2 regions of the Pseudoalteromonas sp. CNC9-20 genome follow, and region 2 is predicted to be linked to the other one. Evidence: riboswitches for the same ligand, from Rfam matches in the RefSeq annotation. Region 2 holds a riboswitch; the other holds the start of a gene.

Region 1 (8,138 bases), on a different contig from region 2:
TCCAGAACTCTGTCCGGGGTGGGCAAGGTGTGCCAATACTGAGCAAAAATTTGTAGGTGCGGAAAAAGTAGGTGATTAGGGCGACTGCGCTCAATAATGGATTGCAGTGTTTGGTTTATCAGCAACCAGCGAAACTGTTTATGTTGGCGTACCTGAATACTTGTGCAGCCGAATTTGTGCCAATACAAAAGTTGGCCGATATTTGCACAATCAGCAACAAAGTGCTCGGAGACGGCTCCGCTATGTTCGATTACTGTTTCCATAACAACAGCATAGACACCTTGTGACATTTTACCTAATTGTGCACTAAATTTTACGGTGCGAGAAACCGCAGTGCTTTGGTCTTATTTTATCCCGTTGGCAAATCTTGTAAGGTGAGGCATCACTTTTTATCTGGAGTTGGCATGTTCGAAGTAACTATTCCGCAAAGTAGCGATGATTGGCAGGCCTATTATCATTTACGTTGGCAAGTTTTGCGTGCACCTTGGGAGCAGCCTAGAGGCAGCGAGCAGGATGATTTAGAACAAGAGTCAGAGCATCGGTTTATTAAGAATAAGGACGGTGAGGTGATCGCCGTGGCACGTTTGCACTTTAATAACTCGCAACAAGCCCAAGTGCGTTATATGGCTGTGGATGACGCTCACCGAGGCCAACATCTGGGTAGCCGGCTATTACATGAGCTGGAGAAAATAGCTTGGAATCAGGATGCGAGTGAATTGGTTTTGTTTGCTCGCGAGCGAGCTTTGAAGTTTTATCAACGCCATGGCTACGAGCTTAAAGAAAAAGCGCATCTTGCCTTTGGTGATGTGCAGCATTGGAAAATGGTAAAGCAACGCCCTAGCGAGCCAGGTTGGTTTCGTCATCCAGATTGGACTCAGGTCTTGCAAGACACTTGGCGCGAATCGATTCCTATCAGCGATAAGATGGGAATCAAAGTAGAAACGTATACTGACTGGCAGTTTAGTGTCAGTGCTGATCTGGATGCTAATGTTAATGTGCACAACACCATGTTTGCTGGCTCTGTTTATTCTATGGCAACGCTAGCAGGGTGGGGAGCAACTTATTTGGCACTTCAAGAGTCCCAACTTATGGGGGACATTGTGCTTGCTGATGCGCAGATAAAGTACCTTAAACCTATCAACAAAGAGCCTAGAGCCCAGGTTGATTTAACCCAGTGTGAGGGGAATGTTGGCGATTTAACAACTCAAGGGAAAGCACGTTATCAGGTGCCAGTACACATTTATGATGGCGACATTTTGGTCGGGGAGTTTACCGGCCGCTTTGTTATCGTTAAAAGTGAGTAAGATTAAAAAAGCCCCTTAAGGGGCTTTCTTTTATACTACAGAAGGTCGGTGAGTAGAATACCGACGCCAAAGCGCTCGGTGTCTTGGTTGTAGTCAATCAAGCTCTCACCATAACCATTAAAGTACTGAGCATAGCCACGAAGACGGCCCCACACAGGGAAAGACCAATCTAGTTGAATGGCACCGCGATTATCCGAGTTTAGGTTGTTGCGCAGCATAAAGCTAAACTCATGCTCTTCGAAACGGCGCACGCCTTTAAGCTCAAAGTAACCCATGTATTTATAAATATCTGGATTGTCATCACCATCGGCAACCATAGGATCTTCTTTTTCATCCTCTGGGATGCGGTACCACGGCTTAAAGCTAAATACATAGCCGTCTTTTTCCCAGATAAAGTCGACGTATAAGCGGTTCCAGGAACGCGAGTAAGGTTGGCTACGGCCGTTGGATTGATGCACAGCACCCACAGCAATAGCCATTTCGTCGCCCCAAAGCACGTTTTCGGGGTCTAGATAATTAATCCAAAAAATTTCCGGCTCATAATTGGTTTCTCTAAATGGCGCAGAAATATCTTTGTTGTAATACTGCCAATAAGATTGCAAGGTAAAGCCGAAATAGACGGCTTGGTCCTCGTCACTGAAGTTGTCATAAAGCGGTACTTTTAGCGACAGCTGATACTTAATCTCAACATTATCTAAGTTTTCGCCGGTATCGGTGTCGCCTAAAGCACTGATATCCCCAAAGGGTTCTTCATTAGGGTGCTTCATGTAGGTCACGGGCAAAATATAGTTGCGCTTGTGCGGCGTGATCACGTTGCGGTTTTTCTCCGTCACCTCTTCACGAGCCTTGCGCTTATCAATGGCTGTAAGCTGTTTGCTTTCTTCTAAATCAGAGCACTTTTTACGAAGCTCATCCAAGGTTTGTTTACCATCACCGGCAATCGCTTCATTAAGAATGCACTGTTTGACAATACTTAGCTCATTGTCTTGTTCGTTATTTGCATTTGTTGCAGGCTCATCCGCCCACGCATGGCCGTTCAGGGTCAAAGCCAATAAAGTGTATCGCCAATTCATAAAAATCCGTGTGCTGAATAAAAGGGACAGAAGATGAAATCAATAGTACACCTTTTTAGCAACAAGCGGGTGAATTTAGGCTGAAAAAGTGGGCGACAAAGTCGCCCACTGGCAGTGAGTAAACTCACTGACTCTCACGCAATGGTTTACAACTCGAAGGTGTTGGTAAAGAATTTATAGAGTTCGGTGCCCTGATTTACACTCGCAGAGGCAAAATGAAGAATGGCAATCGCATCGCTGTCAGCACACAAAGTGTGCAGCGGCGTTTCACTTAAATATCGCTCCATTCGCAATATGTTGGCGATAGGAGTTCCCGCTGCAATCGGCTCCCCCAGTGGGGCTAAATATTCCACCATTCCCCCCATCGGGGCATAATAGGTTTTATAATCGCTGAGCATACAACCATAGCGCGTCATTTCTTTTGGGTAGAAGGGGGCGTCTTGCAACACGCCTTGGTAGTTAAGATAAGCTAAAATATTGTCGGCATCGTCTTTGGCGGCACTGAGGTCGATACGCTCTTGTGAGCCAAGCTCAACGGTAAATGCTTCCACAGGCACATCAAAAGCACAGTCTAATGCATTGAGCTGAGCCTTAAGTTGCCACCAAGGGCAAAACGCCGCCTCATCTAGGGCACCGTCGAACTCATTAGGTATAAGCAAAACGTTAGCGATATTAAAATACTTAGCGCTAGCACGAGCATATTCAGGACAATACAAATGCTGAGTAGATATCGGCCCGGTGTGTAAATCTAAAACAATATCGGCCTGATGTGCGAGCTGCTGAAGTTGCAAAGCGATGCGCTTACCCGTTGACAGCGTGTGCGCAGGGGCCTCAAGTTGAGCGTCGACACTCGCAATTAGCGCGTGCTGAAATGTATCGCGAATTTCGCCGCTAGACAGGTGTGCGCATTGCTCGGCCATGGTCTTTGGCAACTGGCTATCGTAATGATACATACGATTCCAGTTAACACCGGTAATAGGGTCAAAGCGACCCAGCGTGAACTCGCCTGATTTTTGGTTGCAACCAATGGGGTTCGCATAGGGGACAAGGGTGATGTCGCCGTTAAGCTCTAGGGTCTGTAACTGTTCCAATAGTTGGTAAATGACAGCATTGCCTTGCACCTCTGCGCCATGCATATTGGCCTGAATATACACGCTTTTACCTGTGCCATTACCCTTTAAACGGTAAACTGGAATGGTTAACGGCAGGCCATTGGCTACCTCACCCACATAAATGTTTTCTTGACTGACAGGATGCATATTTACCTCAGATAAAAACTGGCCGGTTGTGGCTCGCGAACCACGCGCAAAGTGCCGTGCTCAAACACGTATTCACCAGCCAATGAGTGGCACAGAAAAAACGGCATACTCTCGGTGAAGCCATAGGCTCCGGCCTGCATAAACACGAGCCAATCATGTTCATCAATATCCTCAGGCAGCGAGTGTTGTCCTAGGCTATCCAGCGCCGTACACAAAGGTCCATGGATACGATAGTTTACCTGTTCGGCTGTACTTCGGCGTAATAACTGAGCGGGGAAGTTTTGCCCTGCCACAGCGGGGCGTAAAAGATGGTTAATACCACCTGCGACGATCAGTTGGCGCTCGCCATAATTTGTTTTTTGTTCAATGACGGGGTCTAAATAGTAACCACATTGTGCGACGGCGTAACGGCCCAACTCCATCCACAACTCTTTTACGCCGCTTTGCCGCTTAATATCGCGCAGTGCGCCGAGCACATCCTGCCACTTTAGCGGGCTGCTTTCGCTGTCATAAGGAACGCCTAAGCCGCCACCTAAATCCAGTACTTGCATGGCAAAACCAAGGCGTTCACAGAGTGCTTGTAATGGCGCTAACATGCTTTGCCATAGGTGAAGCAGCTGGGCCGCATCAAGCATGTTGCCCCACTGAAAAATATGCAGGCCAATGCAATTCAGCGCAGGGTAGTCGGCTAAGTAGAGCCCTTGCCACTGCTCTGGCGCTAAGCCAAACGGAGTCAGGGTATTGCCACCGAGCGGATTACGCTCACCTTCTGGCCAGCGCAACTGCACTCTAAGCAACACATCCACTTCAATACCTTGGTTATACGCCAGCTCATTAAGCCAGCGAACTTGATTGATACTCTCCAACACAAAGGTACGTACCCCAGCGTCTAAGAATTCGCCTAACTGCTGGCGCGATTTTGCCGGCCCGGTGTTGAGGATGCGTTGTGCACCAACATGCTGTGAAAGCACCTGATTGAGCTCACCGCTGCTGGCGACATCAAAGTCAAAGCCAGCGGCTGCCAGAGTCTCGATAACCGCAGATAAAGGATTCGCTTTTACCGCATACCATAACTTCACCACATCTTGCGCCATCAGCTCATCAAGGTGCTTACGTAGACTGTCAAGATCGTAGACAAAGCAAGGTTCTTGGCGCTCCTGAGTGAGGGTATCAAAAGCGTTTAACAATGCGCCAGAGACAGGCATTAGCGTAATACCTCTTCTAACTCCAGCGATGCATCGCTGTGCTGATCGCGATACTTTACGATAAGCGCACAGCTCATACTGAGCCCTTGTTCGCGTCCCCAAGTGCTAGAGCTTGGGCGGGAGCCAGGTATAACGATGGCGTTGGCCGGAATCGCTTCGCCCTTATCGAGTTGTCGCTCGTTAACGCAGTCATATACTGGGATAGTGGCGCTTAAACGTACACCAGGGGCGAGTACCGCACCTTGGCGAACCACCACCCCTTCGACAATGACACAGCCCGCGCCGATAAAGGCATCATCTTCAATCACCACAGGGTTAGCGCCAATTGGCTCGAGCACGCCACCTAATTGCACGGCGGCACTGAGGTGAACGTTTTTGCCCACTTGCGCACATGACCCTACCAAGGCATGACTGTCGACCATAGTTCCACTGTCGATGAAGGCACCAATATTGACATATGCAGGTGGCATGATAATGGTGCCAGGGGCAACGTAAGCACCTCGACGCACAGCACTACCGCCAGGCACCATGCGAATATTATCTTGGGCGCTAAAACCGCGAGGAGCTAGATTATGCTTATCAACAAAGCCGCCCGCAAACTCGGTGTTATTGCCACTTTTGAAGGCTTCGAGAATGCCTTTTTTTACGTCCACATTGGCGTGCCATTGGCCGTGTTCGTCTTGTGTTGCGGCGCGTACGTGGCCGCTTTCGAGGTCATTTAGTAAGTCTAACCAACTCATAACTGAGGTACCTTGTTAACTAATTTTATCAATGTGCCCACGCAACAATGCGTTCATGGGCATTAAGAAGTGGTTGTGTGTCATTAAGCTCAAGGTGGCTTAATGGTGGTCGTAACACCGGGCTGTTGAGGCGTTCAAGAGCATGCAAAAGGCACTTAACGGGCACTGGATTGGCTGCACTGAACAGCGCATCAATTGCACTGCGCCAGGTTATAAAGGCATTGACGCTTTGCCCTTGAAGGCATTGTTGTACCAGATGCTGTGTCTGCTGTGGCCAGACGTTGGCGGCCACAGATACAAGGCCCGCTGCACCGGCCTGAGCAAAATAAGGCATCAGCGCGTCGTCGCCACTGAAAATCGCTAACTCAGGCGCGGCTTCGCGGTAAGCCTCAAATTGTGCAATATCACCGCTGGCTTCTTTAAGTGCCCAGCACAGTGGGTGCTGTTGTAGCTGTGCTAAGACCGTAGGGGGAATACTGACTGCAGCGCGTCCGGGCACGTTGTACAACATGCACGGCTTTTTGCTGGCATCCAGTAGTGCCGAGTACCAATGTAGCTGCCCCTGAATACCCGGTTTAGCATATAAGGGAGCTCCCAGAAGGTAGGCGTCTATGGGGTGTTGGTTACAAAAACTAAGCCAATGTAGTTGCTGGCTAAGGTTAAAACCGCCCACGCCAACCATCAGTGGCACACGCAAGGTGAGCGCTGTAACGTGACGAACTACGGCTTGTTGCTCATCTATACTGAGAGCCAGAGCTTCACCAGTAGAGCCAAGAATAAGAATGCCATTTCCCGCTTGCTCTTGCTCGCGCACAAGTAGGGTTAAGGTGTTAAAATCAATACTGCCGTCAGCATGCATCGGAGTGATCAATGCTGTCCAGACAATGGTATCTGCTAAAGAATGAGTTGTAGTCATCTCTCACGAACTTAGTGCGAGTTCGATTGAATTAGGAAGGGGTTGCCCGCCTCGCATCGAACTGGTTAAATTCGAAGAGCGAATGGGCTTAAAACACAGAGCCAAATGGGCCCAGCGTTACTAAGACCAGAAGCTCTCCACCAAAAACATAGCGCTGAGCGCTAATGGTGACAGTCGCTGGGATTCAACCCATGCGCCCGAGACAGTAAGTAGCAAACTTTACTGGTCTCTCGGCGTACATTCCCCTCGTTATGGTGCTTTGGAGTTTGCTCTCCTTCCCATAACTACCTGAATGACGCTCCTCTTCTAGCCCTTGCGACCACAGCACATGCGGCCGACTCAATAAGGGTGCCTTTTTATTCAATCACTTTATGCTTAACGCTGTCAACGCTAAAGCGAGAACAAATTTTACAAAGGCTGATTTTGTGTCAGTATTAAGGGGTTATTGCAAAGGCCCTCTTATGCAACGTCTTACCAAACACTTACAAAAACGTTATTTCTGGGCAGCCAGTGTGCTTGTTGTTGTCATACTTAGCTCTACATTTTATGTGATGAAAAGTATCAATATGCAGCGAAATGACGCAAAAGTAATAAACATTGCAGGTATGCAGCGGATGCTTTCGCAGAAGATTGCATTGCATAAATTGGCCGTCAATGACCGTGCTGTAAGTTTTGAGCAGCAGCAACTCGCTCGTGCCACTATGCGCTTTTATAATAACCATGAGTTTTTATTAGGCTCACAGTTGGTGCAGCAAAGCCCTCAGGTGCTAGCACTTTATCACCAGCAGGGCTTGGATGGTCGGGTGCGCCAGTATGTGCAGTTAGCGAGTCGCAGCGATGCACCTTTAAGTGCTTTTCAGGGTCAAAAACTACTGTCGTTATTGCAGGACTTAGATGCTGTTGTCACCGTATTAGAGTCAAAATCTAAGCAAAAAATAGAACATTTACAGCTTGTTATTCCCCTTTTAACGCTGGCAGCCATTGCTACTATTTTATGTGAGTGGTGGCTCATCTTTAATCCTTTGACACGTCGAGTGTCAGCTATTCTTTATCGGCTTCGTTACCAACGGCGTCAAGCCGCGCATGCGCATCGGGTAAAATCTGACTTTTTAGCTAATATGAGTCATGAGCTAATGACGCCAATTACGGGGATTATTGGCCTATTGGACTCTCATACTGCGGCTGGTCGCGAAGAACAGCAAACGGCATTGGGCTGCGCCCGACATTTGCAGGCGCTAGTGCAAGAAATGTTGGAATTGCAGAAGCTTAAGTCGGGAGCGTTTACTACTTTAGTGACCGAGCAGTCATTAAAGCAAACGGTGAGTGCAATATTGGCGCCTTGGCAGCTTAAGTCTGAAACCCTGCAGCGATTGAGTGTCGAGGGTGAAGATAGCCTACCTGTTCAAGCACAAACTGATCATCTGCATTTAATCCAAGCAGTTAATCAGCTATTGAGCAACGCCTTTATACATACGCGCGCTGCGGTGCATGTGCAATTTGAATACCATGAACCATCTGGGCTGCTGAGTGTTGTCGTTAAAGATAACGGCGATGGCATTGCTACTGCTGATATTGAGGCTGCTCAGCAACATGCTGTGTATTACAACACCGAGCAGGTACAGCACTTTCAGGGCGCGAAAT
Region 2 (8,138 bases):
AAGGCCGTAAATAACAGCTCGTATTGGTCTCGCTGTTGGTCTAGCTCTTGCCAGGCCAAGTTGTCTTGCTCGCTGATGTGGTAGCCACTGACTAGTTTTTTGTTAATGTAATGCAGTTGCGTTAGCTGCGATAAATCAATCTGACTCATACCGGGTCATTACTCTCATTAGTGGGCTCGCTGGCGGCAACGAAGGGATACAAGGTAAAGCGCTTGCCAGCGAAGGTCTTTTGTTCGGGGTGGGTATCTTGCTCGAGTGCTAAGCTCGCGTCGTTAATAAGCTTTTGATACAGGTAAAGTAGCTCATCGGCTTCTAGTTCTGGGTAGGAGCCACTGAGTACATCGATAACCTGTTGTTTGCCTGCGCGCTTTTTATTGTTGCCTTTAAACAGTGCGCGCACATCGCCATAAGCGGGGATCGCTGGCGGTGTATAGGGCGCAGCTTGGTCGCCATCGGGCAGCTCAAAGTCGTGCTCTTCAAATTCAGCCAACCCTGCCATATAGGCTGTTAGCTGAGCATTGCTGCCGAGCTGGTGGCGCATCGGATCGGAGGCAAAAAACGGCTGATGGGCACTCATAACCGTGTCTAACCCGCGCTTTCTTATGTGTGCCAGCACTTTTGCTGCCTGACGGGTGATCAATGTGTTTTGTCGTAACTCCTCACGCAGTGGCATAAGAATATCGGCGCTGTGACGCAAGCTTTGCTGACCTACTTGATGCATATCGAGGATGCGGGTGCGCAGCTGCTCAAGCATGCGAATACTGGCGCTGTCACGACCACTTTGCTTTAGCGTATACAAGTGCGCGCTGAGGCCTTGCTCAATGGCATCAAAGCACAGCTGAAATGGGCCGTTGATATCGAGCATGGCTAACATCGGCTCTATGTACTCATCGAACGCTTCAATAACGGCTTTGTAGCGTTTTGCCAGCGACAAGTGCGAGGCGTCAGACTTGGCTTGCTCAACCAAGTTGTAAATGGCATTTTCGTTATGTCGATAGAGCTTAACGATTTTGCGAACCCGTTCATCCATAATCCGGCTGTAACGACTAATATCCATGTAATCAGCATCATCTACCGCTTGTGACAATTTAGTGCTTAAGCGTTGCAGGTCTTCCACCAAAACGTGAATCTCTGCGGCCACACCGAGACTTTCATCTTGCAGCAAGTAAGCGGCAAAATCACTAATGGCGCGGTTAATCTCCAACTGCGAAGACTTGGCCAAGGGCACCAAGATGTCTTGATTGAGTAGGCGGTTGGTTTCTTTGTATATTTGCGCGCCGGAATAGTGGGGAAAGTGCTGCTTCACTATACTCTGCACTTCTTTAATACTGAAATCGCCCATCTTGTAGCGTTTAATCAGAGTTTCCAGCACCGGCCATAGCTCTGTCAGCGTATTGAGAACGCGCTTGGCTAGTATCATGTTATGTATTCTTTGTGCTTGGCAATGGGGAGCGATTATAACGAAAGCGAACTAAGGGTAAAACAGCTTTTGCGCCGTTGCGCAAGCTTTACACGAGGGGAGTAAAAAAATTGTCATATTAGCGTATTTGGTAATAGCCCCGGGACATAAGCGGTGTTAGAATTCGCGCCGCTTGCAGACCAAAAACCTGTTATTGGTCTGACAATTAACCCAGGGTACTCCTAAGTTTGTTTTTTGTAGCGCGGGTGTGTGCATACGGGCAGTAAACTTAGCAGTATTGTTCTATTCGCCTATAGCAAGGAAAAATACCAAAAATGGTCAGTGCGCTCATCTTGACGCTCATTGCCGTGGCCTTTGTGCTTATTGTCGTGGAAGATGTCATCCACGTGAATAAGGCTAAAACCACGCTGTTTTTCGGCACCCTGTGCTGGATCATCCTCTTTATCTCCCCACTAAACGGTCACTCCCTCGACCACATTAAGCATGAACTCAATGAGAATATTTTAGAAATTGCCACCCTTTGGCTATTTTTAATGGCGGCAATGACCTTTGTTGCCTATCTCAATTCCAAAGGGTTCATTCAAAACTTAGTGCAACGCGTATTGCCCAGCGAAATCAGTGAGCGTAAATTAATGTTCCTGATTGCAGGTTTTGCATTTTTGTTTTCGTCGATTTCCGACAATATCACCGCAACCTTAGTGTCGTTGGCGGTGGTGATGTCGTTGAAGTTAGACGGACGCAAACTGGTCAAGTACGCTACGTTAATCATCTTCGCGGTTAACTCAGGGGGGGTGTCGCTTATTACCGGTGATGTCACCACGCTAATGATCTTCCTTGCTGATAAAGTCACCATAGCTAATCTTCTGCTGCTAGTGGCCCCAGCAGCACTGAGCGTTATTGTGCTCGCTGCTTTGTTATCGATGAAAATGAATGGTCGAGTGAGCTTCGCCTTGGGCGAGCCTAAAGCGATAGAAAAGACCGATATCACCATTGCAGCTATTTTTATTTCGACCATTGTCGGTACTCTAACAATGAGTGTGCTGTATTCCATTCCGCCTTTGCTGACCTTTTTGTTCGGGCTTTCGGTGATGTTCCTAAGCGCCCAGTTCTTGATGCGTAAAAAAGACGTGAATAAAAAAATCATCGACTATATTCGTGAAATTGAATACGACACCTTACTGTTCTTCGTCGGTGTGTTGCTGTTGGTCGGCGCGCTAAAAGAGGTTGGGGTGCTGGCGCAATTTACCCACTTGTATGAAGTATTGGCACCGAATCAAGCCAACTACTTGATGGGCATACTCTCGGCAGCGGTGGATAATGTGCCACTGACCGCAGCGTTATTAAAAGCAGATATTCACATGCAAACCCGTGACTGGCTCGCGTTTACCTATGCCACCGGCGTGGGTGGGTCGATGCTAGTTATCGGCTCGGCCGCAGGTATCATTGCCATGAGTAAGGTGCGTGACCTTACCTTTATGAGCTATCTGCGCAATACGGTGTACTTATTAATTGCTTATTCAGTAGGTTACAGCGGAGCCTACATGATGGGTGCGTTTGTTTAAGTACTGCAAAGTGGTATATCATTGACAGCATGAGGGCCATTATTTTGGCCCTCATAATGCACACATATAGGCATGGATTGCGATTATACGGTAAAAAGGATTGGCGCCAATTTTTTAGTTACTAGCAGTGATGTGCACCTTGGTTCTTAGAACTGGTCGTTGATCGCTGCAAAACATTTCCTTTCTCTGTAAGCTTCGCTTTTTATATCGGTGTTTAATTAGCTGCATCTATGTATTCAGAGGTCATATGACGTTAGAAGTAATACAGAATCCAGAACAAGACTTACTCGACTTTATTGCTCAGCAAATCAGCCAATATAATTGGGCCCATTGGCAAAATGTAGAACGCAAACCTTTAGCGGTTAGCTGGCGCGATGAACAAGGCGAAGTAAAAGCCGGTGCCAGTGGCCGCACCTTTGGTCATTGGTTGCTACTGGATTATCTTTGGGTGAGTGACACATTGCGTGGACAAGGCATCGGCTCACAGTGTCTCACTGCCATAGAGCAAGCCGCAAAGGCGCGCGGGTGCACCTATGTGCTGCTCGATACTTTGGATTTTCAGGCGCAACCGTTTTATGAGCGTCATGGCTATGAAACACAATGGGTGCAACAGCAATATCCGCTTGACGGCAAAAAATACTTTATGAGCAAACAGCTTCATGAGTAAGCCGAGACGGTACTTAAAAAGAACAAGGAGGTTAGTTTTGGCGGCATTACTGTTTGGTTTTATATTCGCGTTTCTAGTGCCCGAGCCGGTGACCATTCCCGTGCATGGGGCAAGCAGCGCAGATTGGCATCAAGATACCTTTTGGTATGAACCTTGGGGAAGCTCTGGGGTGCATAAAGGGGTAGATATTTTTGCCAATAAAGGCACTGACGTGGTGGCCGCTTCACATCACTTGGTGATTTATCGTGGACAGTGGCCCAAGGGCGGCAATGTGATGATTGCCCTCGGACCAAAATGGCGATTACACTATTATGCTCATCTAGACAGCTTCAGTGATAGCGAACGTCGTTGGTTTAGTGGCGGTGAGCAAATAGGCAGTGTTGGCACCAGCGGCAATGCCCAAGGTAAAGCCGCTCATTTACACTACTCATTGGTGACTTTAATTCCTTACTTTTGGCTTATTGATAGCGCCCCCCAAGGCGTCAAGAAAGCCTTCTACCTCAACCCTATAACTTATTTCGACAACTAACGGAGCAACGGATGCGATTAGTATTACTGGCTTTGGCGTTTATTTTACTGCTATGCAGTTGCGCAGAACCCGTCCCTGCACAAAAGCGCGATTATGTCGGGCACTGGCAAAGTCCCAGCATGAGTTTATTGATTCTTGAAGATGGCACAGTTGCCTATAAACGCTATAAAAACGGGGGCTCTACCTCAGTGGAAGGGCCGTTGCAATCATTTGAGGGTGACGACTTCAGTGTTGGCATTGGTTTTTTCAGCACCACCTTCATCGTCAACGAGCCACCGAACAACAACGACGGTCAATGGACTATGGTCGTTGACAATGAACGGCTAATAAAACAGCCGTCTGCCTACAGCCATTAAATTCAGTTTTCATCAAACAAGGAAGACCCCAGTGAGTCAACTTACCCGCAAAAAGCAATTTGCCACGCGTGCGGTGATCACCCGCGCTTTGTATACCGGTGCATTGTTTATCTATGTACTGTTTTTTATTAACTTTATGATGGAGCAGAGCTTTTGGGCGCAAGCGATATCGGTGTTGATATTTAGCTTTATGCTCAGTGCCCAGTATCAATGGAGCATCGAGCCCATACGCTGTAGTGCCATATTTGTTGAGCATGGGGTACTGAACTTACTTGATACGCCGATAAAGCTCGCTGATGTCAAAGAGGTCATTTACTGCCAGCACCAGCGTTATGAACATATTGTTCGTTTTCGCTATCACAATAGAACTTTTCAAGACTTTGAGCTCTCCTCGAGTGACCTGATAGCCGATTTACAGCTTTATCATTTTTTAGTGGCCCAAGGTTTGGTGGTGCGCATGACTGAAGACAGTAGTCAGTTTTCTTAGATATTGGCGAGCACTCACTATTAGCTTATCTCATGACGATTGTATTCACAGGAAAGGTAACTTTATTTTTCACACAATATCGAGCATTTATTCTTTATAAGCAAATTTTTATAAATTGATTGTTGCGTAATTAAGGAATTATAACGTTGGCTTTTTAATGAAAAAGAGGTGTTCAGATTTATTTATTGTTGATAGGTTAATAGCGGCTTGATTGAAAAACAATCAACTTAGTTTCTGTTTATATAAATGATAAGTTTATGTAGCATTTTTGTTTCCAAACTATTGTTAAGGAAATAAAAATGAGACAAAAAATTTTATCAGCCTGTGTGTTGGCGTTGCTCTTTTTCGTGGCCAATAATTTATTGGCATCTAGCTCACAAATAAAAGTAACAGACTACAATACCTTCTATGATACCCAAGTAAACAGTGTAAATTGCGGAGGGTATTGGGACGAGCGATTAGTGAGAGTCTGTGATTATAGAACCGAGTTAGTAGACGTTTCTTACAAACGTTGTCACTACAGGCTTACCGCATCGGCTCCTAATAGCGATGCGCCAGAGTGGGAAACTCGCGTTGTATTATCAACACAAAGTTGCCCAGCAAACTGGACAATTGCCGGACCTTCTGGCCAGGCTCCCGGTGGCGTATATATGCATCAACACAACTCCTATTTCACTCAACAAGAAGAGCAAACCGTCGAATATAATTGTCGTATGGAAACGCGAACTGTTTGGGTGCCAGTTGATGGTGAGCATTGCCCCATACAACCTTAATTAGATTCCATAATCGGCAATACACAGGTTGGCTGCGGCCAACTTGTGTGTCCAAGCAATCATTACCCGCCAGAACACCTTCCAGTGAAGTGTGATATTGACTTCTAGCCGTCTGCTAGGTACATTGCTGATTCACTTCGGTCGCAAGATCGAATGTGTCGCAGAAGAGGTGCGATAGCTAGGTAGTAAACGTGAGGCCGACGACAGCCTTTGACCGTTTATGAGGGAGACTATCGCCGAGGAAGTGCATTGTGCGTCGCAATGGCTTTCGGTTCTTGAGGCTGAATCCTCGGAACTGTCACCTGTTGGGGTGGAGGGCTTCTGGCAATGGACATTCTTACCTTTTTAGTCTTGCCAAGTTCTCCTGATTGTATTTGAAAAATAACTCGTTTTTCATCTCGGAGAGAAAATGAATCAGGAATATTCCGTCGCTAAATTTGGCGGCACTTCAGTGGCCGATCACAGCGCTATGAGTCGGTGTGCACAAATCATCGCCGCCAATGACAATGTGCGTGTGGTGGTTGTCAGCGCCAGCGCCGGGGTCACCAATCACCTTGTAGCGTTATGCCAAAGTGCATTAACGCCTCAGCAGCGCCAAGCGCACGTCGATGGGGTGATCGCTATCCAGCTTAATATTCTCGAATATGTCAGCCTTGATGCCGACTTAGCCCACGGCTTTGATGTCACCTTGAGCGCTTTTCGCAGCAGTGCTGCGCAAGCACCACAATCGAGCGCTCACAGCGATGAGCTACTGAGTTTTGGCGAGCGCTTCTCCTCTTATTTGTTTACTCAGGTATTACGGGGACACGGCGTGGCGGCAACGCGCTTTGATGTGCGTTCGGTGCTAAAAACAGATAGTCAGTTTGGCAAAGCCCAGCCCAATATTAAAACTACGGCACAGCAAGCCCATGCCCAATTGCTGCCGTTGCTTAAAGATCAAGTGGTTGTCACTCAGGGCTTTATGGGCAGTGATGATTATGGCGATACCACCACCTTAGGGCGCGGTGGTTCGGATTACAGCGCGGCATTATTAGCCGAGGCGATTGGCGCGAACAGCGTTTATATTTGGACCGATGTGGTCGGTATTTTCAGCACCGATCCCAGAGTCTGTGCCAAAGCCGCACCCATTGCCCACTTAAGCTTTGACGAAGCCGCCGAAATGGCAACCTTTGGCGCAAAAGTCTTACACCCGGCGACCATTTTACCCGCTGCGCGCAGTGGCATCAGTGTGTTTGTTGGCTCCAGTCGCGAACCACAAGGGGGTGGAACCTGGATACAAAAAACGCCACAAGGAGACACTTTAGCCGGGGTTCGCGCTGTGACTCAGCGTAAAAACCAAATTCTCTTGACCCTAAAAAGCCCGGAAATGTTATTAGCGAGCGGCTTTTTAGCGCGGGTGTTTACTATTTTGAGTGAGCATAAAATCTCCGTTGATTTGGTCACAACTTCGGAGATCAGTGTCGCACTGACGCTCGATAATGCCCCGAATGCCAGTCGTCCGGAGCTGGATCAGCAAGCCCTTGAGCGTTTAAGCGAGTTTTGCCATGTGTCGGTTGAGAATAACCTCACATTGGTGGCGTTAATTGGCTCGGAGATTGTCCTGCGCCAGAGCGAGCTGAATTTAATGCAGGTGCTTAGTGAGTTTGATATTCGCCTTATTTGTCACGGCGCATCGAAACATAACCTGTGCTTCTTGGTTGAGCAAAGCCAGTCTGATGCGGTGGTGCAAACTATTCATCAACGGCTGCTGGAAGGTTAACAGTAAGCACCGGGCGCTGCCTATCGGTGATGAGACTGATATCAAAGTGCCCGGCAAATAGCTCCTGACAATACACCTGGCCATCAAGGGCGGCGATAAGCTCCAAGATGGGTTGGCCTAACAAGGTGGCAATGGGTTGCTTAGTCGCTTTTGCGTAGGCTTCTTTTAATGTCCACACCCGGAAAAAGGTCTCAACATCGCTGCCAATATCCCTTGCCTCGGCCTCAGGATAATAGTGCGCCGCCAGCTTCTTAAAGGCGCGTGCGTTGTCAATTTTCTCAATATCTACGCCTAATAAGGTTGCGCCGCGCGTCATTGCTACGGCAATGTGGCCATGAGCGTGGCTGATGACTACCCGCGCATCGAGGGGGTGGCCATCAACGCTGAGCACCAGCTGCGCCTGATCAACGTCAAATTCACTGCACCAGGCAGCAAGGGGGTAATCGCGATACTGTGGGTAGAGTTGTCGCGCTAGCTGTTTTATGGCCCAGCGTGTGGCGCGATATTCCTGCTGAGCCTGCACCTTTTTACGTTTTGCTAAGACCGCTTGCTCTATGCGGTGCAAATGTGAGTCATCTAATTCAC

The links. Region 2 has a riboswitch for lysine ahead of lysC (lysine-sensitive aspartokinase 3). Riboswitches for the same ligand answer to the same signal wherever they lie in the genome.
Region 1: another riboswitch for lysine. It lies ahead of dapA (4-hydroxy-tetrahydrodipicolinate synthase); the one in region 2 lies ahead of lysC (lysine-sensitive aspartokinase 3).

Annotation. Positions count from the first base shown of each region.
Region 1 covers NZ_JAKRFS010000003.1:20,843-28,980, forward strand. The annotation lists gene MHM89_RS07240 (SAM-dependent methyltransferase) at 1-263, opposite strand, end outside; gene MHM89_RS07245 (bifunctional GNAT family N-acetyltransferase/hotdog fold thioesterase) at 405-1,304, shown strand; gene MHM89_RS07250 (phospholipase A) at 1,340-2,377, opposite strand; gene MHM89_RS07255 (succinylglutamate desuccinylase/aspartoacylase family protein) at 2,524-3,636, opposite strand; gene MHM89_RS07260 (PLP-dependent decarboxylase) at 3,639-4,841, opposite strand; gene MHM89_RS07265 (2,3,4,5-tetrahydropyridine-2,6-dicarboxylate N-succinyltransferase) at 4,841-5,581, opposite strand; gene dapA (4-hydroxy-tetrahydrodipicolinate synthase) at 5,610-6,497, opposite strand; lysine riboswitch at 6,620-6,811, opposite strand; gene MHM89_RS07275 (response regulator) at 6,959-8,138, shown strand, end outside.
Region 2 covers NZ_JAKRFS010000001.1:332,146-340,283, forward strand. The annotation lists gene MHM89_RS01485 (hypothetical protein) at 1-149, opposite strand, end outside; gene MHM89_RS01490 (hypothetical protein) at 146-1,420, opposite strand; gene nhaD (sodium:proton antiporter NhaD) at 1,735-2,982, shown strand; gene MHM89_RS01500 (GNAT family N-acetyltransferase) at 3,230-3,649, shown strand; gene MHM89_RS01505 (M23 family metallopeptidase) at 3,687-4,178, shown strand; gene MHM89_RS01510 (hypothetical protein) at 4,190-4,534, shown strand; gene MHM89_RS01515 (hypothetical protein) at 4,566-5,021, shown strand; gene MHM89_RS01520 (hypothetical protein) at 5,321-5,794, shown strand; lysine riboswitch at 5,951-6,123, shown strand; gene lysC (lysine-sensitive aspartokinase 3) at 6,204-7,553, shown strand; gene MHM89_RS01530 (4'-phosphopantetheinyl transferase superfamily protein) at 7,525-8,138, opposite strand, start outside.